4 regions of the Paenibacillus sp. J22P277 genome follow, and region 2 is predicted to be linked to each of the others. Evidence: riboswitches for the same ligand, from Rfam matches in the RefSeq annotation. Region 2 holds a riboswitch; each other region holds the start of a gene.
What was found. Region 2 has a riboswitch for cyclic di-GMP ahead of AC50YL_RS14640 (PilZ domain-containing protein). Riboswitches for the same ligand answer to the same signal wherever they lie in the genome.

Region 1 (7,514 bases), on a different contig from region 2:
CATCGGATGCCCCGGCCTCCAGAAACGGTAAGCTTCGTCGGAAAATCCTTGAACGGCGGCATGTTACCAAACTCATCCAAAATCATGTTCACACGTACCGGCAGCCGTCCATGATGCTTGTTGGCCAGTTTCACCAGGGCTTGATAGGTTTGTTCAACATATATAGCAGCAAGTGCATGCCGTGTCGTGTCCTCGTCCGGAATGATTAAGAATACCGCCGTCTTTTCTCTTCCCACGTCTGCCAGCTCGTGATCCTGGGCACCGGTCAAAAACTGAATTGCCGGATCCGCAAAGTTCTTCAAGAGCGTGGCCACGCTGGAATAAAAACTGCCTCGCATTCGTTCTGGCGCAAGGCGAGCCGCAATAAAAGCCGAACGCGCCGGATGGTCTTTCGGCAATTTCTTCATATAATCATTGAGAGGCACATAGTCGATGATTTGATTCCCCATCCTGGCCTTCTGGACCTCTCCTAACTCCCCGAGCATCGTGTAGACGCTCGTCATGTGCTTCTGCGCGTCCGCGTCTGCTTCCATGGCTACGGCCATTGTTAAGGCTTGGAGAACGGATTCCGCCCCGTTATTCCACGTTTGGTCGCCTTTTTTGGTTCCTGGCGTTTGATGGACGAACATGTGCGCCATACTGGATGCCAGCTGCACGGCCTCAGCCTCTTTGCCGGCCTTTAACGCTTGGACAACCGGATGCATCGGGTTCCACCGGTTCCCCCTGCCAGGCTCTCGTAAATCCAGAAACACGATTTTGTAGCCCATCATTTGAAGCAAGAAGCGTTTTGATTTCGCAAGAATCTCGCCCTTCGGATCGGTCAAAATCATGCTCTCGCCACTGAACGCAAGCCGCCATAGGGTCGGGAATACCCATCGCCTCGTTTTTCCGGAACGTGTAGTCCCGATAATGAGCGTATGTAAGTCCTGGTCAATGATCCACGCATACCCCTTGCGCAGCATCGTACCGACGACGATGCCTCCTTTCTGTACATATTCGCCGAACTTCCAAACCATGGCCTTCTTGTCCATTTCCCGATCCGTCATCCAACGAGACGTTCCATACTCGCCCGATCCGACAGCATCCGGTCCGCCTACCCCTTCTCGAACCTTATTTCGTTTGCCCGGAAGATCAATCCAAAACGCATAGATCAAGGGAATAGCCATGACACCTTGTAGGCAAAGCCATAACTGCCAATTCTCTTTATTGGAGAAGAGCAGCTTTAACGCTTCCACCAAATTAAACTCCTGCATCCACTGATTCGGCGCATGCATGGCATTCAATCTGAAATAATGCGGGAACCGAACGACGGACGGCAGAAACAAGATATCTAGCAAAACCAAGAGAAGGACACCGATCCATTTCCCTTTTACTTTCAGCCGTCTTCACCTCCTTCACCTAAATTCAAGAAGCTATTGAGTGTATGTTGCATACTTTCTTGATACTCGCGTTCCTCGTTCGTGATATCGGGTTCCAACGACTTCGTTTCTAACGCTGCTGTAGCTTCCTGGAAGAGCACCTTCGAAGGGATGGCTCCATCTCTTCCTTTCATGCCATGCAGCAAATATTTGATCTCTTCAATATCCTCTTTGAGGGGGACGACATGGTGGACATAATGTTCAATGGCTTGCCGAATAAATTCGGACTTATTTCTAGCATCTAGGTAGAACCTTTCGGCTTCAGGAGAGAATTCAACTTTGGCCGATAGTCGGTGTTGCTGCCGATAGACCAAACTCATCCTCTCCCTTTTCCGATTCCTTTCATGGCGAGTGCTTGCGCGGCCAGATAACCCTTTGCATTTGCAAATTGCGGATTTTCAATTTTCGCCGCAATATCGAACCTTTCCGAAAAATGTCCGTAGAGGTCATCGCCGCCTCCGCCGCCAATCATGATCGCCGCCAGCGTATTAATGTCATCTCCCCAACGTTGTTTGAGTTGTGAGCTGATATCGAAAGCCAGGGTTTCATAGGCGATTTTTTTATATGGCTTCAAGTCGACCGTTTTCCCTTTCGCCGTGAGCATACCGTTAAGCCCTTTCCATGTTAGTGCTTTCTCGACTTCCTTCAGATCCGGTTCATAACCTAACAGCGGCTTTTTGGCCATCTGCTGGATTTCTTGCTGCGCTGTATTCATACCAATGTCTAGGCTGCCGGAGTATGGTTCGGAACGCGGCGTCAGACCGCGCTTACCAATCGTCATAAACAGGTAATCGGTCGTTCTGAAGCCCACTTCGATCACGGCGATCGGTTTATTCAGCATGTGAACGTCCTTCACTTGTCCATAAATATCGTAGAGCGCTGCATAGTACGCACCTGCACCTTGAGGGAACACGAAGACACTTGCAACACGAATTTCTTTCGCTCTGCTTTTTTGCTCACCGTCAACGGTTACTTTCAGTGTTAAGCCGGTCAGTTTTTTCTGAAGGTCAGCATGTTGTGCGGCATAGACCGACATCGGAAGGCCGACTGCCAGCTCTACTGATTCTTCTTTCTCGTTCAACAAGCCCATCGCAGTTGAAATAAGAACGTCTAAATTCCGATTTTTCGCGTGTTCATTCTCCCACGTACGTTGACCTCCGGCGGCCAAGGCAGCATCGCCCACATAATACGAAAGCGCGTCTTCCTCCGGTCTCTCTGGGTTGCTAATCGTCACCACATAATCGTCACTAGAGTCGTTACCGAACGCACCCGTTACAGAACTATTCCGCTTCACGCCTACAACCGACGGAAAAATAACTTCTTTCCCGGCTTCGTTTACGCCTTTCGTGTAGCCAAAACCAATATCTACTGAAATTCGCATTGATGTTCCATCCCTTCAATTTAGCGTTCATATTCTTGGCCGCGCTGCTGTTGCCGTTCAATTTGCTTTTGTCGTTTTGCCATGCGCTGCCGCTCAATCTCACCTTGGGCTTGGGTCTGTGTTCTCACCTGTTCCACTGCCCTCCAGGCCGATTTCCATACAGCCTTGGCTGTGTTTCCTTGTTCATTCTGAATATCTTGTTGTTTTTTTTTGGTCGTCCGTATCCGTACAACCTCTTCTTTGTTGATCTGTGCCGCGCCTTGGACGACGACATTTGCAACGCGATCCCGCAGATCAGCAAACGCTTTATTTTTGGCCTTTTCGATTTTCTCCGCGTTTGTAGTATGAAGTCGGGTCATGTCCTCGACCGAATTCAAATAGCGGGTTAATGATTCCTTGAAATCCGGTTGCTGCAACATCGCATCGGCAACGTGCCGGGCCTTAACCTTGGCTTCCTCTGGCATGAATTTCAACACCGCCCGGCCGTGACCAGGCATGAGCTTTGAAAGCTCATCCATGCCTTTGACAATGACTTTCAGTTCGTCCGGGTAGGGTTTTGGTGCGATCCCCGTCTTCCCCGCGCCAGCAGCATATAAGTCCAACTCAACGCTTTTCAGCTCACCGCGGACTTCATCAACCAGAGCTACGGCTTTCTTCGTGTCACCCTTTGATAGGTCACGGATCAAGTCACGCATAGCCGTCTTTTCTTGGGTCAGACGTGTGCGTTCCTCAGCGTAAATTTCCCGTATGAAGACGTTCTTGACATCCTTTCTTTCGCCTTCGGAAATCCTTCCCTTTGTACGCTTGGGCTCCTTCTCCCACATCACTAAGTGCACATGCGGATGTCCCTTTTCCTGATGAAAAGCGGCTACCCATCGAAGGTTACTTTCACCGATCCCCATCTTGGCTGCGGCTTCCGGAACCGCCGCACGCATCACCGTTTCCCAGCTTTTCCGAGAATCGAAATCTAACAATCTAGCATCTTCCTCTTTCAAAGACAGAACCGAACGCCACACAACCCCTTGATGTTCTTGTAGTTCATTTTGCACATCGGCCAAATCCAGCTTTTCGCCCGATGCCCCGAATAAGCCATGACTCCCCGGACGTTCATGCGCGTATTTTACGTGGCCTGTAGCTGTTCCGAAGTCCTTGGCTACCGCCTCTGAAACCGGATGCTGGACATCTTTAAGTTCAAGGCCCATATCAACGCCGGTTCGCTTTCCAATGTAGTTGATATGCGCCGCATTTTTCGCCTGATTCTTCGCGCCAGGCGCGTAAAATGACAACTTGAACATAAACGGTGATTGAAAGCGTGTATGCTCATCTGTGAGTGAAAGATTAGCCATTGCCACTTCCTTGATCGGTTAACTGATCGTTGGACGTTTTCACAAAAGCAACCGCTTGTTTGCGTGCCGCCTCATGCAGCGCTCGTCCATTCTTTCCTAAATCCTCAAAGACTTGCTGATTCATGTACATCCCTGTCGCAGCTGCGATTGCCGTTTTGGCATTGATCTTAGCCAGCCGTTCTTCGACGGGCTTTAAGGCATCCCCCATGGCCTGGCGGACAGCAAGCAATACGGGATCCATGCTGTCCTGAACCAACTCCTGAGCAACTGCCCTCTCCAGCAGTCGACGACATAATTCGGCTTTGGCTTCGCGGCGCATTTCGACCAACGCATTTAACTTCTTGTCTAAATCTTCATCGAGCCGGATTCGCATCGGATTCATTAGCTTTTGCTTCATCGTTTCACCCTTTCTTCGTGTTGTAGTCGCAAAAAATAAAGCAGGACCAATCGTTTGCAAAATTCTGTAGTCCGAAGTTGGCGAAAAGGTACAACACCGTGCCCCGTTTCGTAGTCACTACTTATGCGTATTCTCCCCGGCTTTGCCGGGGATGTGTAGACTCTGCGCGACACGCGCCTTATCCTGCCTTAATAAATAATCCCTTTGTTTTTCTCGTGCTGCTGGGAATCATACAGCGAATTTTTTGATTCCCACTCCTTACTCCTGTCATCACTCCACGCTCCTCGTCATAATGAAAAAGCAGCATCCTTCTCTAAGGAGCCGCTTCAGATCCCGGCCTTAACCAGGGAAACATTCGGCGGCCAGGCTGTCATTCATTCGCTGCTGGCGAACCTTAGACCCTGTGGCTTTGCGTCCTTGCCTTTCAGCAAGTTTGCTATTGTCGTTGTTTATACAGTTTTTTGGTAACTAGGACAAAAGACTATTTTTGTGCATTCATTATTAAAATGATTCTTTTTCTCATTGCATAAACGCAGGTCATTTCAAAAAACTAAGACTAAAGGACTATCTAAAATATATACTACATAAAAAATGTTACTTTAACCTTTTTAAGTCATAATAATCTGCCGACAACCTATTTATACCAATCTTTGTGTGCACCTTAGATCGCTCTGTTAGTCATAATACTACCTGTCACATATTTTTCCAAGTACAAATATTTAAAACTTTTAAAAGTTCACATTTTATATACCATGAGGTTGATATCGTAATAGGTGAAAATGCCACCTTCGGCCTTGATATTTGCACATCTAATGTCCTAGTCCAATTGGATCATAAATTCCCAAGCTCCGCAGCTCCCCCTAACTGCTTGCTGATTGTTGTACTTCATAATTCCTTATATCCGCCATCGTTGATGATTTCTGTCTTAAAATGAAACGTTCAATTTATTACCGAAATTCATAATAGATTCATCTTGTATTCAATGGGATCCATTCACTGTAGTCAGACTATTAATAGGAACAATGCCCCCATTCAAAGTGAATAGTGTGCAGAGTCATAATTTCAGTTTTAAAATGCTCAATAAATCCCTATAAGTCATAACAAAAAATATGGTCAAAATTGATGTATATAATAGAAGGAACGAAATCAACGCGATTAAAAATATGACCATATACAAGTTATGAATTTCTCAATATTAGCGTACATCATGAGTTCGTCTAAATACCTCGCGATCAAAGCTCGCGTTGTTCATTGAAAATAAAGTAATAGACTTAGTCGATGCGTTGGACCAACGGTCAGTTTAATGTGTTGTGATATGATAGAACTAGTGATTGTTCTATCCAGGAGGAGTATCGATGCACCAGATAAAACCGCAAGAATTCGAGGCTGTTATTAAACTCCCCTCGAATATTAGGTATGAATACTTTATAAAGAGGGTCGTTGATTCAGAAGAAGTCTGGGGGTTATATGATGACGGATGGGCAATGTCTTCAGATGACAACGGGAGATTGCTTATTCCATTCTGGCCTAAGAAAGAATTTGCAGAGTACTGCGCTTATGAGGATTGGTCAAATTATAAAGCACAGGGGATCCCATTAGACGAATTTATTAATGACTGGTTACCCAATATGGCTGAGGACCAGCATATGCCATCAATCTTTTGGAACCGAGATGATTCTGCAGTTCTTGAGATTTCAGTACTGCTAAATGATTTAGAGCAGGAACTTGAAAAGTATTGAACCATCGTCACGCTAACGATTACGACAATGCAATGCACAATATCGATAAAGATGTACATCGAACGGAATCTCACCAGAGATAAGGAATGGGAACAAAAATTAAGATCGTGGACTCGGACTCGGGGGATCTTACTTTGAAGGTTAAGAAGGTCTGTTATTTATTGCTGGAGGGAATCCGTGAATTATAAATTTTCGATTGTTGACGATGACACTGATCAGGTATTGGGTTTCTGTAATGCGATAGAGTCAGTACAACAAAAGTCGAGAAACGATGAGAAATGCTATTCGCAACTGATGTTACATAGCTTTACACTTTCAGATGTTTGCAGGGCCATGCCTAAAATAGTTTTTTCAAACTTCTATCTTAATTTCCTGAGCAAGGACAATACGGTTCTAGGTGGATATTATTTCAGTTCGGATCAACTCGTGAAAATAAATCCATTATAATTATTGGAAGAGACACCTGTTACTATAGGGGGGTATTTTGGGGAAGAACCTTTACCTTTAGCAAGTCAGGTTTGGGATCAACTACGTGAGAACCCTAACACCTATGGGCAATGGAAAAACTGTTCATTGGAAGAGAAACGAGCATGGTTACAAGTTGTCCGTTTAAGGGGCCTAAGGGATGATACAATGGGAAAGGATCAAGTAGTAGGAATTGATGGTAAGTGTATTCAAGATGAAGTGACGTGGTACCTGGTCTTTGGTGAAGCTATCAATGGTCCCTTTGGCTATTATGGTGCGAATTTGGATAGTCTTAGTGATTGTTAATGTGGAGGGTTTGGTTTGGTCCCTCCCTTTACGTTAGAGTGAATGGACTTTCATTATTCATTTGAGAGTAACCGGGAAAATCATGCTCGATTTATTTCCTTGTTATTTCAAATCCTTACTAGCCGAGGATGCAAAATACTGATTTCTAATTAAGCTAACGGTTACGATGGCTCAATTATGACACGAAGGCAGCTCGGAGAACGATCTGCTGCTTTCGTTACGTTAAGGACCATTGGCGGAGAACATTCAACTCATTAGTCCAGAGTTCGCAGAATGAGCAAACAATCCAATTCATTTATAATTGCTTCATCAGCAGATCCTCATTATTCATTAAGATCTGCAGGACAATACATCGTATAGTTGCCAGGCAATACCGCGATACCGACGAAGTAACTTTTCCACGACTTAAGTATTGTCCGCGGCATCAGCTGCAATATCATTGCGGAACTTGTGCAAGCTGTA
Region 2 (7,514 bases):
GCACAGCCATAATGACGACGCCGGCCGCCGCGCCCACCGCGCCGAGATCAAGCGCGACTTCCAAATACCCGCTGTGCACTTCGTTCCCGACATAGGGCTGCGACTGCACCCCCGCGAAGAGACTTCGCCAAGCATCCCCGCCCCTTCCCAGGAGCGGCGCTTCGCGTATAAGCCTCCAGGCATCGCGATAAAATAGCTCGCGCGCGCCAGCCGTCCCGCCGCCCGTGCTCCCGACAGCCATCCGTCCGTAGCTCGCCGGCGGTAGAAGCAGCGCCAGCCCGGCGACCGATAATACCCAGCCGGTCCAAACTGCAGCAGCGGTCGGCTTGGTTTCGCCCCTACGGACGAACCAGCGCAACCCGAACAAGCCGGCAGCCGACACCGCGCATAGCAGCAGCAGCAGCAGCGATTCCGTGACTGTCGCCCCGCCTCCGGTACCGTCTCCCGGACCGCGCAAGCCCGCCCCTACGACAACGCGGCAAGCAGCGCCTCCGCACAGCAGCGTCCATCCGCTGTACAGCAGCCATCCGATGCGCTCCTTGCCTCGCATGAGCGCGGCGCCCGCCGCCCATGCGAGCGAAGCGGCCAGCCACGCGCCGCGCGACTCCGTCAGCAGGCCGACAAGAAAGTACGGCAAGACGCTGCAGGCGGCCAGCCCGAATGCCCACCCCGTCCGCGTCCGTACCAGCAGCAGCCAGCTCCATACGAGATACGCGAGGGCCGCCGCTCCCAAGAAGTTCGGATATTGCAGGAAGCCCCCGAGTCTTGCGCCGACCGCCGACACTCGCCCGTCGCCCGTCGTCATGATCATGGCCGGAAAAGACAACGCCCCCATCCAGCCTGCCAACGCGCTGCCGGCAACGACGATGCCGGATGCCTGCAGCGCCGCCGATAGCCATGCACGCCTTCCTTTCGCCCCGAAGCCTACATAGAGCAGCAGCATATAAGCCGCGTAAGCGCAGTAGCGAAGCGCCTGCTGCAAGGTGCCCAGCACGGACGCCGGCTCATGCAGGAGCGCAAGCCCGTACAGCAGCGCGGCGAGAAGCAGCCCCGGCACGGCCGGCCGGATAGCCATCAACTCGATCCGCCAATGACGGTCGTTCCGCATGCGCTGCCAACCGATCATGCCGACGGCCGCCAATCCTCCGAGACAGAGCGTCGATGCCAGACGATAAAACAGCTCGTCAAAAAACAAGCCGTACCGCCAGGCGGCTTCCGTAAGTACCGCAGCCGCGGCCGCCGATTCTATTCCAAGCAACGCGTTTCGCATCCAGCACCTTCTCTCGGGCGTCCCGTTTTTCCCCAATTTACCGCATGCCAGCCGACAGCCGCCGCGCTCCCCCGCGGCAGGCGCCGGCCATGTTCAAAAAAGGAAGACGCCGCCGGCTCCCCCGGTCAACGTCTTCCTTCTGTTAGCAATGGCGCATCTGCTTATCGATTGTTCATCCGCTTACCGCTCGTTCTTCTGCTGCTTGAGCCGGAAATACGCGCCCACCTGCTCGCGAATGAGGAACGCCCGCAGCGCGCGGCGCTGCTGCTCGCCCATATCGACGAACCGCGCTCCGTACCCTTCGCGCTGGTTGTTCTCTTCCTTGCGGATAATCTCCAGCCTGCAGGCCAGTCGCGATTCCAGCGCCAGCGTCACGTCGAAGATTTCGCCGATTTGGAGCTTCGGTCCGAACAGCAAGCGGAAACCCACCCCGGAATCGCTGATATTGCGCGTCGCGAGCTCGAATTCCTCTTCGATCTCCACGGTATGCGCCTCGCCTCTCACCATGACCGTCTCGGATTGCTTGTGCTTCAGCGTACCCTCCACGACGACGTCCACGCGCGGCGATTCGCGCCTTTCCTCCAGCCCGGCGAACGATCGCTCCGGGAAGAGCACCGCAAGCGCCCCGTTCGCCTTGGCGATCACCGACGACCTCAGCCGATGAATGCCCACCGGCGAATAGACGGTCAGGTTGACGGGGTCGCCAAGCTCGAAGTTTCTGAACTCGCTCAGTTCGATTTCCAGCATATCGCCCTCGGCATGCGCCAGGATGCCCGTGGACACGTACCCTTCTTTCTCGACGACCGTTCGGCTGTGAAGCAGCGATTTCAACGAGAATCTCGCCTTGTCGCTGTTGTAAACGTCATGAGACCTTGCCTTCATGCCTCCTGCCATTCTCCGTTTCCTCCTCCATAATGAAAAAAGCGCTTCCTTGTGCATGGAGCCGCTTCTAGGGCCCGGGCGTCAGCTCGGGTACATTTCGGCAGCCAGGCTGTCAGTCGTCCGCGCGAGGCGAACCTTAGACCCTTTGGCTTTGCGTCCTTGTCTTTCGGCAAGTTTGCTAGTATCGATGTCTATGAAGTTGTTGAATGACGATCGGTTTTGCCGTTTACACTTCTACACTTCTTTGACGATCATGAGGCTGTGCTCGTCTTTGAGGTCGATTTGGTACGCGGCCGGAGGCGGAGCCCCGTCGGGTTCCCGGATAATGCGCACGATCGGCCGATGCACCGCCAGCGGATTGTTGACCGCGACGACCGCGATCTGCCCGGTACTGAGGAGCACCGTCGTGGCCACGGGGTAAATCGAGATATGCCTGCAAAAAATCTTGATCAAATCCAGATCGAAATACGTGTTTCCCGCGGCAAACAAAAATTCGATCGCCTCGGTCGGCGTAAATCGTTTGCGGTGCGGCCTCGCGGAGGTCAAGGCGTCGTAGACGTCGACGATCCCGACGATCTGCGCGTATTCGTGGATTTCTTCCCGCTTCAGCTTGCGCGGATAGCCGGACCCGTCGTAGCGTTCGTGATGCTGAAGCGCGCAATGCGCCGAGAGAAGCGAGATGTCGTGCTGCGCCCGGATGATATTGAAGCCTTCCTCCGTGTGTTTCTCCATCTGGCTGCGTTCGGCCGGCGTGTAGGCGCCCGTCTTCTTCAGCAGCTCCTTCGGTATCCGGGTCATGCCGATATCGAACATCAGCGCGCCCATGCCCAATTCTTCCAGTTGATTTCGATTATACCCTTTCGCCAAGCCCATAATACCTGCGAGAATCGCGACGTTAAGCGAATGATGGAATAAATAGCTGTCGGCGACGTGAATGTTCGTCAAGCTGACCATCACTTCTTGGCGCCTGACGAGATCCTGCACGATATCGCCGAATACTTTGCGAAACGTTCGCCCAAGCTCGGGCGCGATCGTCCGGCCTTTGATGACCGGCTGATCCATGATCGAGGTCATGGTTTTGAATATCGTATCCGACGCCCGTTTCCTCGTGTCGTCCTGGATGGCGGAAGGCGGCTCCAATCCTTCCGTCAGCGGGTCGTCTATGAACAGCATATCGATGCCAAGCCCCATCAATCTGTCTATGAAACGTTGGCTTAGCTCCACGCCGGCACCAAGCAGCACGTTTCCATTCTCCTGCAAAATAGGGCGGGCAAGCGTTTCTCCCGGAGCAACGGAGTTAATGTGTATTTTCCTCATTGATGTTCTCCCGCCTTTATCGCGTGCTAACGGTTCATGCCTGCAGCGCTGCCGGTTCGGTTTCTTTCATTTTGCATACATACTTGTCCGCATACATTTTCTTATCGGCAACGTTCGTCAGCTGGCTTAAATCCTTCCCTTGATCCGGGAAAATCGAATTGCCGACCGAGACTGACAAACGAAGTCCGATTCGCCTGGAAACGCCGAGCAGCTGATCATGAATCCGTTTCGTTATTCGGTCCATTCCTTTGTCGTCCGCATAGGGACAGATCAAGATGAATTCGTCTCCGCCCCATCTGCCGACGATCTCCCCGCGGTCGGAGCAGCTACGAAGCGTCTCCGCGATGAGCGCAAGCACCGAATCGCCCTGCTGATGACCGAAACGGTCGTTCACTTCTTTAAAATCATTGACGTCGAGCATGATTACCGACATCCGTTTGCGCTTTCGGCTCGCCTGCCGGAGCAGCCGCCCGAACGTCGATTCTACGAATCTGCGGTTGTAGGCCCCCGTCAGCGAGTCTACCGTCGCATCGATCCTCAAACGGTCGTAACTGCGGCCGAGCAGCCATCCCCCCGGCAGCATGACCGCCGCGAACGCGCCAAGCCCGAGTTCGACGGGAAACAGCGAATGTCCCGGTTGAGACGCCATGTAACACAGACCCGCTGCTGCCGATGTCATTCCCAATGCTGCGACAGTTGCTATCAAACGTCCGTTCTTTGACATTTTCGCTGATCCCCTTCCATCTTAATGGTTGACGACCCTGTTACGCCCGTTGTCTTTGGCCCTGTAGAGAGCCGAATCGATCTTGGAAAATAAATCTTTCAAATACGTCTTCACGTCGTCGATCTGCAGATCCGTCTGTTCCTCGACCACGTGAACGCCCATGCTGATCGTGACGGAAATCGGCACGCGGCCGCGGCCCGTCGGCACCTCGTTCGACTCCACCACCTGACGGATCCGCTGCGCGAGCAGCTCCGCCTGATCCTTGTTCGTGTGAGGCAGGTAAACGGCGAATTCCTCGCCGCCGTACCGCGCCAGGATGTCCGTGCGCCGCAACGCGCCGCGCACCGCCTCGGCCGTGCGCCGGATGACCTCGTCGCCCACGACATGCCCGTAGGTATCGTTGACGAGCTTGAACAAGTCGATGTCGAACAGAAAGACGGCGAACGGGATTTTGTACCGCAAGTTGGTCAACACCTCGTGCTCCAGCTGCTGCATCAGAAACCTGCGGTTGAAGCAGCCGGTCAAGCTGTCCGTGATGGCCATCTGCTCGAGCTTCCGGTTCGCCTGAAACAGCTCGTCCTGCATATAAATCAAGGCGCGGTTCCGCTCCTGCAGCGACGTGTTGTGCTCCTGCGATTTCAGTACGAGCGATTTGAGCTCCGTAATGTCCTGAAGGGTGATGACCCTTCCTTGCAGGTTCCCGCCGACCATGATGCGCGCGGCATGGAGCGACAGGAATTGCTTCGGCGCCGGCTCGGCGCCAAGCGCGATCTCGGTATGTATGCGCTCGCTCGAATGCTCGCCGTAGCTTCGCAAAAACGCCTCGTCTGCGTTTGCGTCGAGCGATCTTCCCGCCAGCAGCGACGCCATGTCGAGCCGCTTGCCGAGCGCGATGGCAAGATCCGGGTTGATATTGCGGTTCATCTCGATGACGAAATCTTCCTCGTCCAGCACGACGATGCCCACGGACAGCGTATCGACCACGTCCTGCTGCGCCACTTTGACGAGATCGAACGAACGGTGCTTCTGCAGCGAGAACAGAAAATACAAATCCGATAGCACGATGCCGAGCGTCGTCAGGCCCGGAATGACCGGAAGCCACGGGTCCAAGCCGACATTGATGGCCAGGTCCAGCGTCGGCAGCCCGAGCATGATCACGATGCCGATCAGCGCATTGAAAATGCGTGCTTTGTCGGCTTGTCTCGCTTCGGAACGGTACGCCTGCCAAAGCTGGTAGAGCGAATAGAGATAATAAGAAATCAGCAGCAGCAGCATGCACCAAAAGATAGGACCATAGACCCGCTCGCTGTAATTGTCATCGACTGGCGCAACGAATAAGTTTGCCGGATTCCAGATCATGGCCGCGGAGAGCAGCAGCGAAGGCGTAAACATAAGCAGAACGACGTTTCGGCCCGGCCTGTAGTATGTGCCGTTCACCAGAAACTTCGCGAACAGCAGCCAGCCAAAGCCAAGCATTGAAAATCCGACAAAGGATAGTGTGATGTAGATAATCTGAAGGTGTGGACGATCTGTCGTGTGGACGCCGATCTGACCGATGGGCCAAATCATCATGAAGAAGTGGAAGAGCAGGTAGACTTTATATTGCGTAGTGATGACGTTCTTGACGAACACATAGATGAAGATGGCAACCAAACATACGAGTAAGCTTAAGTCCATCCCTGTCATAAGTCCCATGTACTCCACCCGAATCACTATATAGTTTTCTATGAAAAAAGGCCTGGGACAATTTTCAAAAACACTCTTCCATTCTATCACACTGCTCAGATATTCGACAACATGAGTTGTTATCTTATTTGACATCCCCGATGGCTTGCCGGAGCCGCTCTTCCAGGGCGCGCTCCAAATAAGGCGACACCTGCAGCATGCTGCGGAATGCTACGTATTCCTGCCATTTTGCGTCGGCATCGCTTTTGCCGCCCGCGGCTTTGACGGCGCGGATCAGCATGTTTTTGGGCGTATGCTCCGGATCGATGAATTCCAGCAGCTGCGTGCGATAACCCAGTACCTCCAACAGCTGCGCGCGAATCGCGTCCGTCGCGAGGGCGGTGAACCGTTCCCTCAGCAACCCGTGCGAGAGCAGCGGCTTCATCGTCTCGTTCGCGATCTGCTTGAACAGCTCGTGCTGGCAGCAGGGCACGGACAATATAACGGAAGCGCCCCACTCCACCGCTTTGGCGAGCGCGGCATCCGTAGCCGTATCGCAGGCATGCAGCGTCACGACCATATCCACTTCGGATTGGTCCTTGTAGTCGGCGATATCTCCCACTTGAAAACGCAGCCGGTCGTAGCCGAGCTTCTCGGCGAGCTCCGTGCAGAACGCGATCACGTCCGCTTTCAAATCCAAACCGACGACGGATATCCGACGCCCCTGCTTGACCGCAAGCAGATGATAGAGCGCGAAGGTCAGGTAGGACTTGCCGCAGCCGAAATCGACGATCGTAATCTCCCGGTCGGCCGGCAAATGCGGCAGCACGTCCGTCACCATTTCGAGAAACCGGTTGATCTGGCGAAACTTGTCCCGCTTCTTCGCGATGACCTGGCCGTCCTTCGTCATGATGCCGAGCTCGACCAGAAACGGCGCCGCCTCGCCTTCTTGCACGACCCGCTGCTTCTGCCGGTTATGCGCGAGCGCCTCGCCCTTGGCCTCGGGAGCAAGCGCGGACGGTTTGCTGAGCACCGCCGCTTTGCCTTTCTTGTTGAACAACACCTGCATGTCGGCGTCGTCCGAACGGATCAGCGCCTGACGGTAGTGCTGAATCAGCCAAACGGCCATCCGGTCCGCCGCCTCGGCCTGCGGAACGTTCTCGTGCGTCACTTTATTGTCCTTGTAATATTGAAATTGGTAGTGAAGCGCGCCTTTGAGTTCGACCGGACGAACGACCGTCTTGGAAGGGATGCCGCCGTCCTTGCGGCGCAGCTGGCTGAACGTCGCCCCCTTCAGCCTTCCTTCCGCTACCCATAGCTCGACGTCGCGCTGCCATTGTTCCTTGCTTTCCATCTTCTGTCCTTCAGCTCCTAAACCGCTTCATTGTCCTGCTTGATTCGCGTCAGACCTTCGAGCACTTCGTCCCGCGGCAAACCGCCCGCCTCGAGCGATTCGTCCGGCAGCAGAAGCAGCCGGCGGTAAAATTCCTCGGCTTCCTCCCGGTCGACCATGCCGTCCTCCAGCAGCTCGTGCAGGATGTTCTCGGCATCGTCGTACCGTTTGTCGCCCTCGTACCATTCCCACATGAGCAGCTTCGTCGCGCGGGGCAGCTCGTAGCCGTCCAGCTGCTGCGCCAAATCGGCGGCTTCCTCCGA
Region 3 (7,514 bases), on a different contig from region 2:
TATTGCCGCTGAAGCTCACTTTATTGGAAACGGTGTCGCCGTTCTCGGCAACGATCAGCGATTGGTACTCCAATACGTACGCGCTCGTGATCGGATGCAGGAACGCGAGTTTGAAGAGCTGCTCGCCCGTCTCGAGATCCGTTTCGATCGCAAGCGTATAATCCGTGTCTTTAACAAGCTCCGTGCCCGTTTTCGACACGTCGCCGTTCGCGGCGACCGTCGTCGGATAGAGATGGAACGATTCCGGTATCAGCAGCTGATTGTCCGTAGGCTCGTCCGTCACGAGCGCATCGTTGACGGTCGATTGCCCGCGGTTGATATTAACGGTCCAGTCGATTTTGCCGCCGTTCTGCTTGCCGGTCTTGTTCACGTATTCGCCGCCCTGCGGAATGTTGACGGTGGCCTTCAAGTCTTGGGATTCCGGCGTCGTGCCGTCCAGCAGCTTGGCCGTGTTGCCAATCGACGCATCGATCAGATCGTCAGCAAGGCTAGTCGTGAAGACCATGATATAACCGGTCGTGATCGGGTTCTTGAAACTGATTTTAAGCAGATCGCTCGCATAGCTCATCGTGTAGTCGGCGGCATCCACTTCCGTCCCTTGACCGGGAGCGCCGTTAGACGGAATCGTCATGTTATACACATGCAGGGAGCCTGCAACCAGCGTCTGGCCGGCCAACAGTTGATCCTCGATGAAGGCGTTCGCCAGCGATTTGCGGTTATAGTTCGCGCCGACCGTCCACGTGATTTGTTTGGTCGTTGCGTTGTATGAACCTTTCTTGTAGCCGTTGGCCTTCGTCTCGTTGTTCGGATTGAACGTCGCGTCCGCCTTCAATTCAGTATGAGTCGCATTTTCGTCCCAAACCACCGTGGCGTGGTTCGGATAGGAGGCGTTATTCGTAATCCAGTCCGAATTGAGCCAATCATTGTTGTACGTCGTCGTATACGTAATGGTATAAGGCACGGTGATCGGTTCCGTAAATTCAATCCGGAAGCCGTCGTTGGCTGCCGGGGTCGGGCTTGCCGTATACGTAATGTTGTGCGCGGCGGCAGTCCCGCTGTCCGGCGTCACCGTCAGGGTTCCCGGAACCAGCTGCATTCCGCCGTTCGTAAACGTATCGGTTAGGACGGCATGGGTCATCGTCTGACTGTCTTCGTTCAAACGAATCTTCCATGACTCGGTCTGAGCGATATAATCGGTGCCCGTGGTACTCTTCTGCAGAATAACCTGGCGAATGCCACGGCTCGCGGTAGTCGACGTTCCGTTCGCGGATACCTTGTTCACGATGTTCGTCGTCGCCGATCCGTCTACGCGGCTCGAGGCTTTCGTCTGGTACTCCACTTTATAGGCGGTCGTGATCGCGTTCGCGAATTGAAGGTCAAAACCGTTCAGATGCTGGTCGGGATCGTTGGTCAGCGTCACCGCATAATCGGAACCCGGTATAGGGGAACCTTTCGTTTCATGACCGTTGATGTCCAGCGTGATCGGGTACACGACGACGGATCCCGGCACCAGGACCTGCACGTCGTTGAACGTGTCGACCAGCTTCGCATCGGTTTGCGGAATGGATTGCTCTTTATAGTTGTAATTGATCGCCCACGAGATCGTCTGGGTGTTGGAATCATAGCCCGTCGACGATTTCTCGAGCAGCTTGCCGTAGTTGACGTTGACCGTCGAGTTCGAGGCGGCTTCCGGCTCGGTGTCGCCTTTGAACTTGGCCGTGTTGGTAAAGGAGCCGGCACTGACATCGACGATGTCCGTCGTGAATTTAATACGGTAAGCCGACTTGATTGGGTTCTCCGGAGTAGCCGGATTATCGACGAAATGAACGCTCAGCACGCCATCCGTAACATCCGCCGTGTACCGGGACGGATCCAAGGCGCTTCCCGATGACACCGAGCCATCGAGATTCACCGTCAAGTCGTAGACTTGGACCGAAGACGTATCGGCCATCGAGAGACCCGCCGGCAGCTCGTCCGTCATGACGGCGTTGTTCACGGTATGCAGCATCTTGTTGACGTCGACCGTCCACTCGATCGTCTTCGGATTGAAGCCCGCGGGCACGCCGCCCTTCTCGATCGTGGACGTGACCGTAGGCTTGAAGTGGAGGGGAAACTCCAGCGGTCCGCTTTTTACCGGAATCGTGATCGTATATTCCGTGCTTCCGGTGATTTTCTGCTTGTCGAACTGCGAGGAAAACTTCAGAATTCCGGCTACGGCGTCATGCGATTCGATGTAATCGTTGAACGTCATGACGACATCGTGGTTCGCGGCCGTTGCCGTAAACGTACCCACGGATATATCTTCGTCCAGCATCAGATCTCCGTTAAGATCATTGAATAGCAGGAATTCGTCCGGAATGTGGAACGTATACGTATCGCCGGCAACGTAGCCATGTCCGTTAGGAAGGGACCAACTATAGTCCAGGTTTACTTTCGCGCCCTGGTCCAGCATGTCGGTCGGCAATACCGGATTATCATGGGCGTCGAACACCGTCAACGCCGCGCTGTCGATAATGTTGATGTCGTTCTCGATGGCAGCCGCATCCGCCTTCGAGAAGAATCCGATTCCGTTCGCCACCTGGAAAAGCACCAGCAGGGCCACGGCAAAGCCCGCTATTTTTTTGAAAACCATTTTTCGTCATCAACCTCTTTTCGTAATGAATCGTCTAGCGATTTGCGCAATTCTACCTAATAAAGGTAAACTAACTAGGCAGATAGCACCTATCCAGTTTATACTAGGATTCGACACGATCGCAACCAATTAAATCCATTTTCGTCCTTAAAAAGGCAGGTTTCGACACGATGATTAAAAAAATTGCACCTTATGCCCTAATTCTCGCAGGTCTTCTGATCTTTCTCTCTCCGACGATCAAGGACCGCTATGAAACCTATCAGCAACAGCGAATACTAGCGGCCTGGGAGGATAACCTCCGGCAGATCGAAGAAATGCCCGCCGATCCGCAGGACTTGTCCGACGAGGAGACTACTCCGCCGACCGCCTCTGTTACCCCCTCGCCGACCGGCGTCAAGCCCGCGGCGCAGCAGGATCCGATGGAAGCGAAGCTTCAAGCCAAGGGCATCGGCAAGAAATCGATCGAAGGCGTGCTCCTGATCGACAAAATCGATCTGAAGCTCCCGATCATCACGGACGCCACGCAGGCGCATCTCGCCTTGTCGGCAGCCAGCATCCTGCACACCGGCAAGCCGGGCCAGATCGGCAATTACGCCATCGCCGGCCATCGCAACCATACGTACGGCAAGAACTTCAACCGGCTCGATGAGCTCACGGTCGGCGACCGGGTCCAGGTGCAGACGGCAACCGACACTTACACCTACGTGGTTCAATCGAAGCAGTATGTAAAGCCTACGCAGGTCGACGTCCTCAAGGGCAACGGCAAAGACCGCGAAATCACGCTGATCACCTGCCATCCGCTCTATCACCCGACCAAGCGGATCGTCATCAAAGGACTTCTCGTAGACGATCGGACCTAGGAAACTTGTAAAATTTTGCTATGCAAATCGACAAGCCTATAGTACATTAATGCTAACCAACTTAATCTGCCGGTGCTTTCCACCGACAAAGGCAAATTTAGCGAAAGCTAAAGACGCAAAGCTACAGGGTCTTCCTCGCGCTCCCAGCGAGATGACAGCCAGCCGCCGAAAGGAGAGTTTTTTTGTGTTCAAAAAGTCGTTTTCCCTGCTGCTCGCCGCCGTAATCGCCCTCTGTCTGATCGTGCCGAACACGTACGCGGATCAAGCCGCCGCCGCACTGATCGGCAAGCAAGGATTGCCCCAAGGCTACATTACCGTGGCCTACAAACCGGCCAATGGCGCGAAAGCCATCGTGCGCATCGCCAAAGGTTCGACGCAATACGACTACGCGCTGACGAGCGGGGCCAAATATCCGCTGCAGTTGGGCAACGGCAGCTATTCGGTGTTGATCGCCGAAGCCGTAAGCGCCACGCAGTACAAGGTCGTCGCGCAAGAAGCGCTGACGGTAAAGCTCGCGGACGACAAGCAGGTCTTCACGTTGTCCAATCCGCTGATCAACTGGACAAGCCAAACGTTGGCCGTCAAGAAAGCAGCCGAGCTGACGAAGACCGCCAAGACGGATCGGCAGAAGGTTCAAGCCATCTATGACTTCATTACGAAGAAATTCGTCTACGATAACGCGAAAGCCAAGACCGTCAAAGCCGGCTACGTGCCGAACCTGGACACCGTGTTCAAAGCGTCCGGCGGGATCTGCTACGATTACGCGTCGACCTTCGCGGCCATGGCGAGAAGCGTCGGCATCCCGACGAAGCTGGTCACGGGCAAAGAACGCACGCACACGAACGTGGAGCATGCGTGGAACGAAGTTTACCTTGAAGATCTGAAGAAATGGCTCGTCATCGATACGACCTATGATGCGGCCCGCATCCAAGGCAAGCAAAAAACAAGCTTGTTCAAAGCCGCGGCCGACTACGCCGGAACGAAGTTTTTCTAAGCCGCCTCGGCGCAGACAGATCCGATACCGAAAGCCGGGAACCTTATTGCGAGGTTCCCGGCTTTTTTGCGCGCAAGGCAATCTTGGCCTCCGCGAAATCCGGGATGAACGGCGGGAAGTTTGAGGATACTAATCCTCGCTATGGAAAGCGGGCGACTATCAGACTCAATGCCCAAATTATATGTCTGTATTGACATAGATAACAAATGAGCGGATAATAATTCGCATACGAAATAATTTGCCGGGGGAGATGTACGGTGGAAGACCAGCGGATTTTGCAGTTATTCCAGACCTACCGCGAGGTTAACCAAGCTTTCTTCCAGCTGATGGCCAAAGCCGCCGGCAAGCACCGGCTCACGGCGCTTCAACTCATCGTGCTGCGCGTGCTGCAGGAGCATCCGGGGATCCGCTTGTCGGAGCTCGCCGAGCAACTCAATCTTGGCAGCAGCACGACCAGCGGCATCGTGGAGCGGATGGTCAAGGCGGGCCTCGTCGACCGGGAACGTACGATAGCGGATCGGCGGGCAATGACCCTTTCGCTGTCCGAGAACGGGATGAGGCTTTGGCGCGAAACGGACGCAACGCGGCTGAATATGCTGCGGCCGCTGCTCGAGCTTCCCGAGGACGATCAACGGGAGCTTAGCCGGATCCAACAAGAAGTACTGCGCATTTTAAGACAATCAAGGGAGGAAGCATAACGTAATGACTACTATGGTATCCAATCAATTGCGCAAAGGGCCGATCATGGCTTCCTTGCTCATCGCCGCTTTCGTCGCGCTGCTAGCCCAAACGGTGCTTAACGTCGCGCTGCCGCAAATGATGGTGGATCTCGACGTCGGCGAGAGCACGATCCAGTGGCTTTCCAATGGCTACATGTTGGTCAACGGCGTACTCGTGCCGATCAGCGCCTACCTCATTAATAGGTTCACGACCCGCAAGCTGTTCTTGGTCGCTTCGGTCTTATTCGCGATAGGCACGACCATATGCGCCGTGTCCAGCGGTTTCGACGTTCTGCTGGCCGGCCGCCTCGTGCAGGCCTGCGGCGCCGGCATTCTCATGCCGCTGATGACCATCGTCATCCTGACGATCTACCCCGTCGAAGAACGCGGCAAGGCGATGGGCATGATGGGCGTCGCGATGATCTTCGCGCCGGCCGTCGGACCGACGTTATCCGGCTGGATCGTCGAAAACTACGACTGGCATGTCCTGTTCTACATCATCTTGCCGCTGGCGATTTTGGCGGTCGTGTTCGGCGCCTTCTCGATGAGGGACGTCATTAAGACATCGCGTCCGAAGCTTGACATATTCAGCGTCATTTTCTCCACGCTCGGCTTCGGCGGGCTGCTGTACGGCTTCAGCGAAGCGGGAACGGCAGGTTGGGACTCCATCGAAGTCATCGTCTGCCTCGCCGTCGGGGCGGTCGCGCTCCTCCTGTTCGTCGTCCGCTCGATTCTCGCGAAGGCGCCGCTGCTCGAGATGCGCGTCTTCAAGTATCCGATGTTCTCGCTTACGGCACTGATCAATGCCATCATCACGATGGCGATGTATTCCGGCATGATTTTGCTTCCGATCTTCTTGCAGAATATCCGCCACTTCACGCCGCTCGAATCCGGCTTGCTGCTGCTGCCGGGCGCGATCCTGATGGGCATCATGTCGCCGATCACCGGCATGGTCTTCGATAAGATCGGCGCGCGCTGGCTGGCTGTCATCGGCCTTATCATCACGACCATTACGACGTATGAGTTCAGCCATCTCGAAATCGATTCTACGTACAATCATATGATGCTGTTCTACACGCTGCGGATGTTCGGGATGTCCATGCTGTTGATGCCGATTCAAACGGCCGGCCTCAATCAGCTGCCGCGCCGCCTGAACGCGCACGGCTCGGCCATGTCCCAGACGCTGCGGAACGTCTCCGGCGCGCTCGGCACCGCCATTCTCGTGACGATCATGACGAACAGCGCGGCCTCGCATGCGAAGTCGCTGGCCATCGAAGGCAAAGTCGATCCGTCCGACACCGTGAAAATGGGCGAGATCGCGCAGCAAGCTACGATTTATGGGATTAATCATTCCTTCGCCATCGCCACTTGGCTGACAGTCGCCGCGCTCGTGCTGGCATTCTTCATTCGCAAGGCGTCGCCGCGCGAGGATGCGGTGAGCGAGCCGATTAATGTGCCGGTAGAAATGCAGGCGCCGCCCGTGGCGGAAATTGCCGAGAATCGGGACCGCCCCGATCGGCAAAGCGCGGACAGCGAATTCCGCGATGCCATCCGAGGGTTTCTCAAGCCTGAACCGGCGAAAGACAACGAGCATTTTAACGATAGCGAATATCGGAAGGCGCTTATGCAGTTGAGGGGCAATGCCCCGGAAGAGGACCGTCAGGAAGAAATGAACGATAAGGCATACCGGGAAACGCTTAAGAAACTGGCTGAACCCGTCAAAGAAAACAAGTGAGGCATCAAGGTCGGTTTTTCGACAACGAGAGGAGCTTGAACGATGAAAATTTATATTGTTTTCGATAGCGAAGCAGGCCATACGGAACAACTTGCAAGGTCCATTGCCAAAGGAGCCGAACGCGTAGAAGGAGCCGAGGTTTTCATTAATCACGTCAAAAAGGCGGACGTAAACGATCTCAAAGAGATGGATGCGATTATCTGGGGATGTCCCGGACACTTCGGCACCATCAGCTCCGGCTTGAAAGAATGGATCGACAAACTCGGTTATTTATGGGCGAACGGAAAGCTGGTCGATAAAATCGGCGCCGTATTCTGCACCACGGCAACCATCCACGGCGGGAGCGAAGCCACCTTGCTGAACCTGATTACGCCGATGCTCCACCAAGGCATGATGATCGTCGGCTTGCCGGCCAACATTCCGGAGAATGCGCTGTACGGCAGCTATTACGGCGTAGGGGTTACGTCTCCCGTCGAAGATACCCATGACGCGCTGAGCCAATCGCTATTTGCGAAGGGTCTCGCGCTGGGAGAAGCCCTCGGAACGCGCGTGGCCAATGCGGCTACTATCTATG
Region 4 (7,514 bases), on a different contig from region 2:
GCTCCGGACCGTCGGCAAAAAAGCATTCCCGTCCATCGCCAAGCTGATGATGCCGCGCGCCGCCAACGCGGCCATGCTTATCCATCCGGAATTCGCGGCCCGCACCAAGGTGCTGGACATGCTCGAGGAAAAGGGACTGCTGTCCTGGGGGTCGGTCCTGAACAATACCTTCGACGTGCGCGACGATTTCTTCCGGCAGCTGTTCTTCTGGAACAACAACGGTACGATCGGCACGAAATTTTCCCTGGAATACGGCATTTGGGACCGCGACCCGACGAACGACCTGCGCGTCATCCGGTTCTGCCTGTCCGTACCGGACGACCAATACGTGCAATACGGCATGGACCGCTCCTTGATCCGCCGGGCGACGGATGGGTACCTGCCATTCAAGATCCGCATGAACCGCAGATCGCGCGGCGTCCAAGGCGCCGACAACGTGCATCGGCTTCTGCCGCACTGGGAGCGCTTTACGGACGAATTGCGAACGATGCTCGAGGATCCCCAAGCCGCCCGGTACTTGAATACGGCCCAGCTATGCGCATCGCTCTCCGCCATCCGGCGAGACCCGAAGCCGCAGATCGTCTTCGATCACGACTTCCGTTTGCTGATGCGCGGATTGATCTTCTACCGGTTCATGAAAACCGCTTATTGAAGGGAGGTGAAAATAAATGTCTAACAAAACATGGAAGCAACCGGTTTTGGAAGTATTGGACGTCAACATGACAATGGCTGGCCCTGGTATCGCCGTCCCGGACTCCGTTCAAAATGATCCGGACGAGATCGATCACTACACGCCTACTACTCCTCCCGGCCACAGCTAAAGCACAACTCCCTTATACATCCGTGTATAAGGGACCCTTTTTATTTTGCCTTGCGATTTGGAGTGAAGCCCGTTGACTAACGAACCCTATACTTATTACGCCTTTGGATTCGCCATTGAAAGCGCCATTGCGCTTCCTGAATTGTCCGCCGCGGACGGTCAACCGGCGCTGGGCATCATTCGCGTCGCGCTCGGCGACTTGTCGGCCGATTGGGCGGCCCTTGCCAAGCCGGACGAGTACTGGGTGCTCGGCCGGCAGCGGCTCATGTTCAAAGCCGACGATGTCGGGCTCTTTCGGATTTCCAACGGCGATACCATAGAACTCATGCCTTTCCCCGGCGCGGAGGACAGCAGGCTGCGCTTGTATCTGCTCGGAACCGCCATCGGCATCCTGCTCCTTCAGCGCGGCATCCTGCCGCTCCATGGCAGCGCTGTCGCCATCGACGGAAAAGCCTACGCCGTCGTCGGCCACTCCGGAGCAGGCAAGTCGACGTTGGCTTCCACGCTGGCGGGACTTAGCTGCAAGCTGCTCAGCGACGACGTCATTCCGGTCGTCACGGCCGGAACGGTGCCGCTTGCGTACCCCGCGTACCCGCAGCAGAAGCTCTGGCAGGAAAGCCTGAACGAGCTCGGGATGGCTTCCTCGGGCTATGCGCCCATCTTCAACCGGGAGACCAAATTCGTCATTCCCGTACGCGCTCATTTCCAGCCCGAACCGCTGCCGCTTGCCGGCGTGTTCGAGCTCGTGAAGTCGGATACCGACCCTGCCTTCCAGCCGATCCAAGGCATGGAACGGTTTCACATGCTTCTGAAGCACACGTACCGCCAATTCCTCGTCAAAGAGCTCGGCATGATGGAATGGCATTTCGGTACGCTCGCCAAGCTGCTAGGCGCCGTGGGTTGTTATCGGCTCAGCCGTCGATCCTCCGGCTTCAGCGCGCCCGATCTAGCTTCCGCAATCATCGATACCATTCACAAGGGGGATTCCATCCATGCCTACGGCTAACCGACTGACGCGACAAACGGTCGTATCCTTCCGCGAAGGCAATATCGTCAGCAATATGGGCGAAGAGAAAGTCATGCTCAGCGTGAATAACGGCAAGTACTACAATCTCGGCGAGATGGGCGGGCAGATCTGGGATATGCTGCAGCAGCCCGTAACCGTTGCCGAAATCATCGACGCGCTCCTCGCGGAATACGGCGTGGAGCCTTCGGTCTGCGAAGCGCAGGTCATGTCCTTCCTTGAACAATTGCATGGCGAGGCGCTCATCCAAATCCTGCCGTCACCATGAACGGATTGCGAAAAGTCCGCCTCCTCTTTACCTTCAACCGCACGACGCTGCTGTACTTCGCGGAAGCGCTGCTCTACCTTGGGTGGGCGAGGCTGCTGCTTTTCCGAAAATTTTCGACGGTCGCGCCTTCGCTGGGCTTGAGATCAACCGAGACGCTTCGCCCTCTCCGGGAAGGCGAAGCCCCGGTCATCAAGCAGGTGTCCAGCGCGATCAACATCGTGAGCCGCTATACGCTCTGGGACAGCCAATGCTTCGTACGGGCGATCGCCGGCATGAAAATGCTGCAAAAACGCGGCATCGCAAGCACGCTTTACCTCGGCACGGGCAAGGACAAGCACGGCAAAATGATTGCCCATGCCTGGTTGCGCAGCGGCCCGTTGTATATTACCGGCGCGGAAGAAATGAAGAAATTCGCCGTCGTGGACATGTTCGCCCAGACCGCCGAAGCCGATCAGAGGAGCAAGAAATGAAACCGATCTTTTATTATTTCAAACAACTGCATGTCTTCTCGGGCCCCAAGCTGTATATCAATATCGTCTGCATGGTGGTCAGCAGCTTGCTCGAGAGCGTCGGTCTCCTGCTGCTCGTCCCGATGCTGAGCCTGAGCGGCATCTTGGCCATCGGGCAAGGCCTGAATTTGAACAGCCACTGGTTCTCGTTCTTCGAGCGGATGAACCAAACGGCCGCCATCGGCTTGATTCTTGCCGGTTATGTCGTCATCGTTGTCGCGCAAAACCTGATTCAGCGCGTCATCACCATCCGCAACATCGAGATCCAACAGGAATACAGCCGCCGGCTGCGGCACGATCTTTACGAATCCCTGCTGAAAGCCAAATGGACGTTTTTCCTGAACCGCCGCTCGTCCGATCTCATGAATCTGCTCACGATCGAATTCGCCCGCGTGATCAACGGCATCAATCTCTTCTTGACGTTTATTACTTCGATCTTGTTTACGATCGTTCAAATCGTGCTGGCATTCTGGCTGTCTCCGCTCATGACCTTGTTCGTGCTCTTCGGCGGCGGCATCCTGGCGCTGTTCTCGCATCGGTTCATCCGCAAAGCCAAACGGCTGGGCGGACAAACCTCCCGCTATGCGCAGGATTATCTGGCCGGCATCAGCGACCAATTGAGCGGAATGAAGGATATCAAGAGCAATAACTTGGAACAATCCCGCATGGAGTGGCTGCATGCGCTTACCGCCGGCATGAAACGGGAGCAGCTGGACTATATCCGGCTCCGCATGAACTCCCAGCTTCTATATAAACTATCATCCGCCATGCTGGTCGCCGTGTTCGTCTTCGCTTCTTTCAAGTTCTTTCATTCCGAAGGACAAAGCCTGCTGCTGATTATCCTGATCTTCACGCGGCTCTGGCCTAGATTCACGAGCCTGCAATCCAATCTCGAAAATATCGCTTCCACCATTCCCGCCTTCCAATCGCTGCGCCAGCTCCACGAGGACAGCCGGGAAGCCGAAGAACGCAGTCTTGCCGGCATCCTTCAAGACGGCAGCTCCATCCGGCCATTGCCGATCCGCGAGGGATTGGAATGCCGCGACGTCTCGTTCAGATATGATTCGTCCGAACATGCTTACGCGCTGGACAAGATCAATTTCACCATTCCCGCAAACCGGATGACGGCCATCGCCGGCCTATCGGGCGCAGGCAAGAGCACGCTCATCGACCTGCTGATGGGTCTTATTCAACCCGAGTCCGGCCGACTGCTCGTAGACGGTCAAGCCGTGACGTCCGATAATCTGCTCGCGCTGCGAAGATCCATCGGGTATGTCGCGCAGGATCCATTCCTATACAACGCCAGCATCAGGGACAACTTGTGCATGGTCAAGCCCGACGCGACGGAAAGCGAGCTATGGGCAGCGCTGGAGTTCGCGTCGTCGGCCGAATTCGTGAGCAAGCTGCCTTTGGGCTTGGATACCGTGATCGGCGACCGCGGGGTGCGTTTGTCCGGGGGCGAGCGTCAGCGAATCGTACTGGCAAGAGCCGTTATCCGGAAGCCGTCCATATTGGTGCTGGACGAAGCCACCAGCTCGCTGGACACCGAGAACGAGCGCAAGATTCAAGAAGCGATCGAGCGATTGAAAGGAACCATGACGATCATCGTCGTCGCGCATCGCTTGTCTACGATTCGGCATGCCGACCAGATCATCGTGATCGATAACGGCAGGATGGTGGAACGGGGAACTTACAACGAACTGGCCGCCGCAAACGACGGAATGTTCAACCAACTGCTTCGCAACCAAGAAGTCATCGCTTCCTGATTATCGGGAAGCGCTGTTCGATCAATCGGTCCTGGATTGAAATAATTAGCGAAATCTCGAAGGATATTTCCCTGAAAACGTTTCAACTTCCTTGCAAGAGTTGCAATCCATTAATCAGAAGCCTTATTCTTTATAGAGAGAACGGTTAATGGATCATACACTGGAAAAGGAGGCATTCGTCAATGATTGGAGAACGAATTCAAATGTTGCGTAAAAAAAAGAATCTTTCCCTTACTGAGCTTTCGGAGAAAGCGGGCGTTGCCAAGTCCTATCTTAGCTCGATCGAGCGCGGCATTCAACAAAACCCGTCCATTCAATTTCTGGAGAAAATCGGAGTCGTTCTGGGGATTACCGTCGAGGAATTTCTTCAATCCGAGGCCAAAGAAGGCGCGAATGAGCAATTGGATACGGAATGGGCAGCGCTGGTCAAAGAGGCTATGCTGTCCGGCGTAAGCAAAGAACAATTTAAAGAGTTCCTGGAATTCAACAAATGGAAGATCAACCGCGACTAATCCGCGTAAGCAGAATCGCGGTTAGCCCGCTTCTGCTTTATTTTGCACGTCGGCATTCTGCAGCTTGTCCAACGTGCTGCGCACGTCTTCGATGCTAAGTCCCATCTCGCGCGCATACATAATCAAGGCCACCCATTCAACATCCAACAATTCTTTGTTTTCTACGATTGTCTTGTTCACGTTGTTTCCTCCGATTGTCATCGGCCGGTTGCACCACTGACTCCATGCGTTTAAGGTGCCCAGATAAAAACGCACTTCATTGTCTCCAATTGTAGATTATCGTTACCTTTATTACCCATTATACATAAGACTATGGTACCATTCCATCGAAAATTGTCGAAGCGAATTGACTTTTTTTGCATATATTTGTCGAATTCCGTTATTAATCCCTTTTTCGCCTTATTTCCCTCGATTCTCCCCTTCTTCCCCTTACAGGTATCCGCAAAATCCCCCGGTACTCGCCAATTTTTTCATTCGTCAAACGCCAAAATAGCCGCCTTTGATATTCTTCCTCTGCTTTCTTCTGCCTCTTCTCGATATTCATTCATCGTAACTAGGTAATTAGACCTAGAAAAACGGAAGCTTTCGCTCCCGTCTCAACCTGCGCTCGGTATATTCATTATCGGTTCGGCGCTTTCTTTCTTGTAGCCGTCCGGATTGCTCGACTGCCATCTCCAGGTGTCCTCGCACATTTCCTCCAGGCTTCTGATCGCTCTCCAATCGAGTTCCTCGCTCGCCTTGGTCGTATCCGCGTAACAGATGTCTATATCGCCAGGCCTTCGATCGGCGAATGCATAGGCGATCCGCCTGCCGGATATGCGCTCGAATGCCTGGATCATCTCCAGTACGCTGTAGCCCCGTCCGGTACCCAGATTGTAAATGCCGACGCCCTGCCGCGCCAACAGCTTGTCCAGCGCCTTCACATGCCCCAACGCCAAATCGACGACGTGAATGTAATCCCGCACGCCCGTCCCGTCCGCCGTCGGATAATCGCTGCCGTATACCTGCAGCTGCTTCAGCTTCCCGACCGCCACTTGCGAAATATACGGCATGAGATTGTTCGGCGTCCCCGTCGGGCTCTCTCCGATCATGCCGCTCTTATGCGCGCCGATGGGATTGAAGTAGCGCAATATCGTAATGCCCCAGGCTGCATCCGCTCCCGCCAAGTCCTGCAAGATTTGTTCGATCATCTGTTTCGTGCGACCGTATGGATTCGTCGCGCCGATGGCCGCGTCTTCGGCGATCGGCACTTCCTTCGGGGCGCCGTAGACCGTGGCCGAGGAACTGAATACCAGCTTGCGCACGCCGTGCTTTTGCATCGCCTCGCATAGCACCAGCGTGCTGGTCACATTGCTGTAGTAATACCACAGCGGCAGCTGCACCGACTCCCCGACTGCCTTCAGCCCGGCGAAATGGATGACCGCCTCGATGGCATGGTTGGCGAACACCTCGTCCAGACCCTTGCGGTTCAACAGGTCCAATTCATAGAACGGAAACGATTTTCCCGTAATCCGGGCGACGCGGTCCACCGCCTCCGGCTTGCTGTTCGAGAAATTATCGACGACGACGATCTCGTATCCCGCCTCGATCAGCTCGATGCACGTATGGCTGCCGATATACCCGGCTCCCCCGGTGACTAGAATGGCCATGTTTCCTACACCTCCACTTTCCGACTCGTTTTCGCGCGGGCGGCAAGCTTTCCCGCGAAGCTCTTCATAATGCCCAGCAGGTAAGCAAACTCCGCGGAACGGTGAAACACGATGATGTAGAGCAAATTGACGACGGCAAAAGCAATCGCCCCTTTTGCGATCAAATGCATGAAGTCGGGTGCCGGGAGCAAGCCGCTGATGGAATCCGCCGCAAAAAAAGCGCCTAAGGCAACCAATCCGTAATAGGCGTATTTGCGATAATGATCGATGACCGACAGCTTGAACACTTTTTTGTAAACCAGGTACGGCGTTGTCCAGAACGGCAGCACGAGCGCGCTGGCCAGCGAACCGACGAAGACGCCGGCGATGCCGATCTCGCGGACCAGGATGATCGAGATCGCCAAGTTGACGGCCGCTTGTCCCAGCGGAACGAAGCGGTCTTCATGAAAAATCCCGGCGGTCGTTTTCACCGTGGAGATGGAATTGCGCATGCCCCGTTCGATGAACAGCAGCATCAGCAGCGCGAGCACGCCGCCGGACATCAAGTACTGGGCGCCGATCCAGAGCCGGATAAAAGGCTCGATCAGGATATACAGCAGGATCGTGAAGAGCGAGTACAGCCAGAAGCTGAGCAGGAGCATGACCTTGTAGACCTGATAGATCTTGTCCCCGCTTTCTTTCGACACCAGATTGCCCACGCTGTGATAGAGATTGTTGAACACCTGATTGATGAACGTCCTGCCGATCTCGATGAGCATCTTGTAGTTGGAATACAAGCCCACCGCGATGACGCTGACGAACGCCGAAATCAAAATATTTTCCGTTCCGAGCACCAGGTAGCCGCCGATATTTTGCAATACGATCGCTTTGACGTTCTTGATGATCCCCTGCTTGGTCTCGGGATCCAGCAGCCCCTTCACCTTCCGCTTCAAGAACGGATACATCTTATTGGCAACGACCGTAAGG

Region 1: it holds a riboswitch for cyclic di-GMP, as region 2 does, so the genes downstream of both, AC50YL_RS34690 (hypothetical protein) here and AC50YL_RS14640 (PilZ domain-containing protein) in region 2, are expected to answer to the same signal.
Region 3: it holds a riboswitch for cyclic di-GMP, as region 2 does, so the genes downstream of both, AC50YL_RS31750 (transglutaminase-like domain-containing protein) here and AC50YL_RS14640 (PilZ domain-containing protein) in region 2, are expected to answer to the same signal.
Region 4: it holds a riboswitch for cyclic di-GMP, as region 2 does, so the genes downstream of both, AC50YL_RS32830 (anti-repressor SinI family protein) here and AC50YL_RS14640 (PilZ domain-containing protein) in region 2, are expected to answer to the same signal.

The regions. Positions count from the first base shown of each region.
Region 1 is NZ_JBXENS010000014.1:90,621-98,134, forward strand. Features, by position in the region: gene AC50YL_RS34670 (VirD4-like conjugal transfer protein, CD1115 family) at 1-1,343, opposite strand, end outside; gene AC50YL_RS34675 (hypothetical protein) at 1,376-1,738, opposite strand; gene AC50YL_RS34680 (ParM/StbA family protein) at 1,735-2,799, opposite strand; gene mobP3 (MobP3 family relaxase) at 2,820-4,145, opposite strand; gene AC50YL_RS34690 (hypothetical protein) at 4,138-4,542, opposite strand; cyclic di-GMP riboswitch class I at 4,897-4,990, opposite strand; gene AC50YL_RS34695 (DUF2750 domain-containing protein) at 5,898-6,281, shown strand.
Region 2 is NZ_JBXENS010000004.1:274,589-282,102, forward strand. Features, by position in the region: gene AC50YL_RS14635 (O-antigen ligase family protein) at 1-1,270, opposite strand, end outside; gene AC50YL_RS14640 (PilZ domain-containing protein) at 1,451-2,164, opposite strand; cyclic di-GMP riboswitch class I at 2,249-2,342, opposite strand; gene AC50YL_RS14645 (HD-GYP domain-containing protein) at 2,387-3,469, opposite strand; gene AC50YL_RS14650 (GGDEF domain-containing protein) at 3,504-4,118, opposite strand; gene AC50YL_RS14655 (histidine kinase N-terminal 7TM domain-containing diguanylate cyclase) at 4,215-5,879, opposite strand; gene AC50YL_RS14660 (class I SAM-dependent methyltransferase) at 6,004-7,212, opposite strand; gene AC50YL_RS14665 (DUF6483 family protein) at 7,230-7,514, opposite strand, start outside.
Region 3 is NZ_JBXENS010000010.1:157,652-165,165, reverse strand. Features, by position in the region: gene AC50YL_RS31760 (SpaA isopeptide-forming pilin-related protein) at 1-2,632, opposite strand, end outside; gene AC50YL_RS31755 (class D sortase) at 2,803-3,492, shown strand; cyclic di-GMP riboswitch class I at 3,573-3,662, shown strand; gene AC50YL_RS31750 (transglutaminase-like domain-containing protein) at 3,677-4,486, shown strand; gene AC50YL_RS31745 (MarR family winged helix-turn-helix transcriptional regulator) at 4,744-5,184, shown strand; gene AC50YL_RS31740 (DHA2 family efflux MFS transporter permease subunit) at 5,189-6,940, shown strand; gene AC50YL_RS31735 (NAD(P)H-dependent oxidoreductase) at 6,983-7,514, shown strand, end outside.
Region 4 is NZ_JBXENS010000011.1:175,775-183,288, forward strand. Features, by position in the region: gene AC50YL_RS32795 (asparagine synthase-related protein) at 1-652, shown strand, start outside; gene AC50YL_RS32800 (paeninodin family lasso peptide) at 669-821, shown strand; gene AC50YL_RS32805 (aldolase) at 894-1,826, shown strand; gene AC50YL_RS32810 (lasso peptide biosynthesis PqqD family chaperone) at 1,813-2,112, shown strand; gene AC50YL_RS32815 (lasso peptide biosynthesis B2 protein) at 2,109-2,582, shown strand; gene AC50YL_RS32820 (ABC transporter ATP-binding protein) at 2,579-4,387, shown strand; gene AC50YL_RS32825 (helix-turn-helix domain-containing protein) at 4,570-4,899, shown strand; gene AC50YL_RS32830 (anti-repressor SinI family protein) at 4,921-5,079, opposite strand; cyclic di-GMP riboswitch class II at 5,093-5,175, opposite strand; gene galE (UDP-glucose 4-epimerase GalE) at 5,496-6,548, opposite strand; gene AC50YL_RS32840 (lipopolysaccharide biosynthesis protein) at 6,554-7,514, opposite strand, start outside.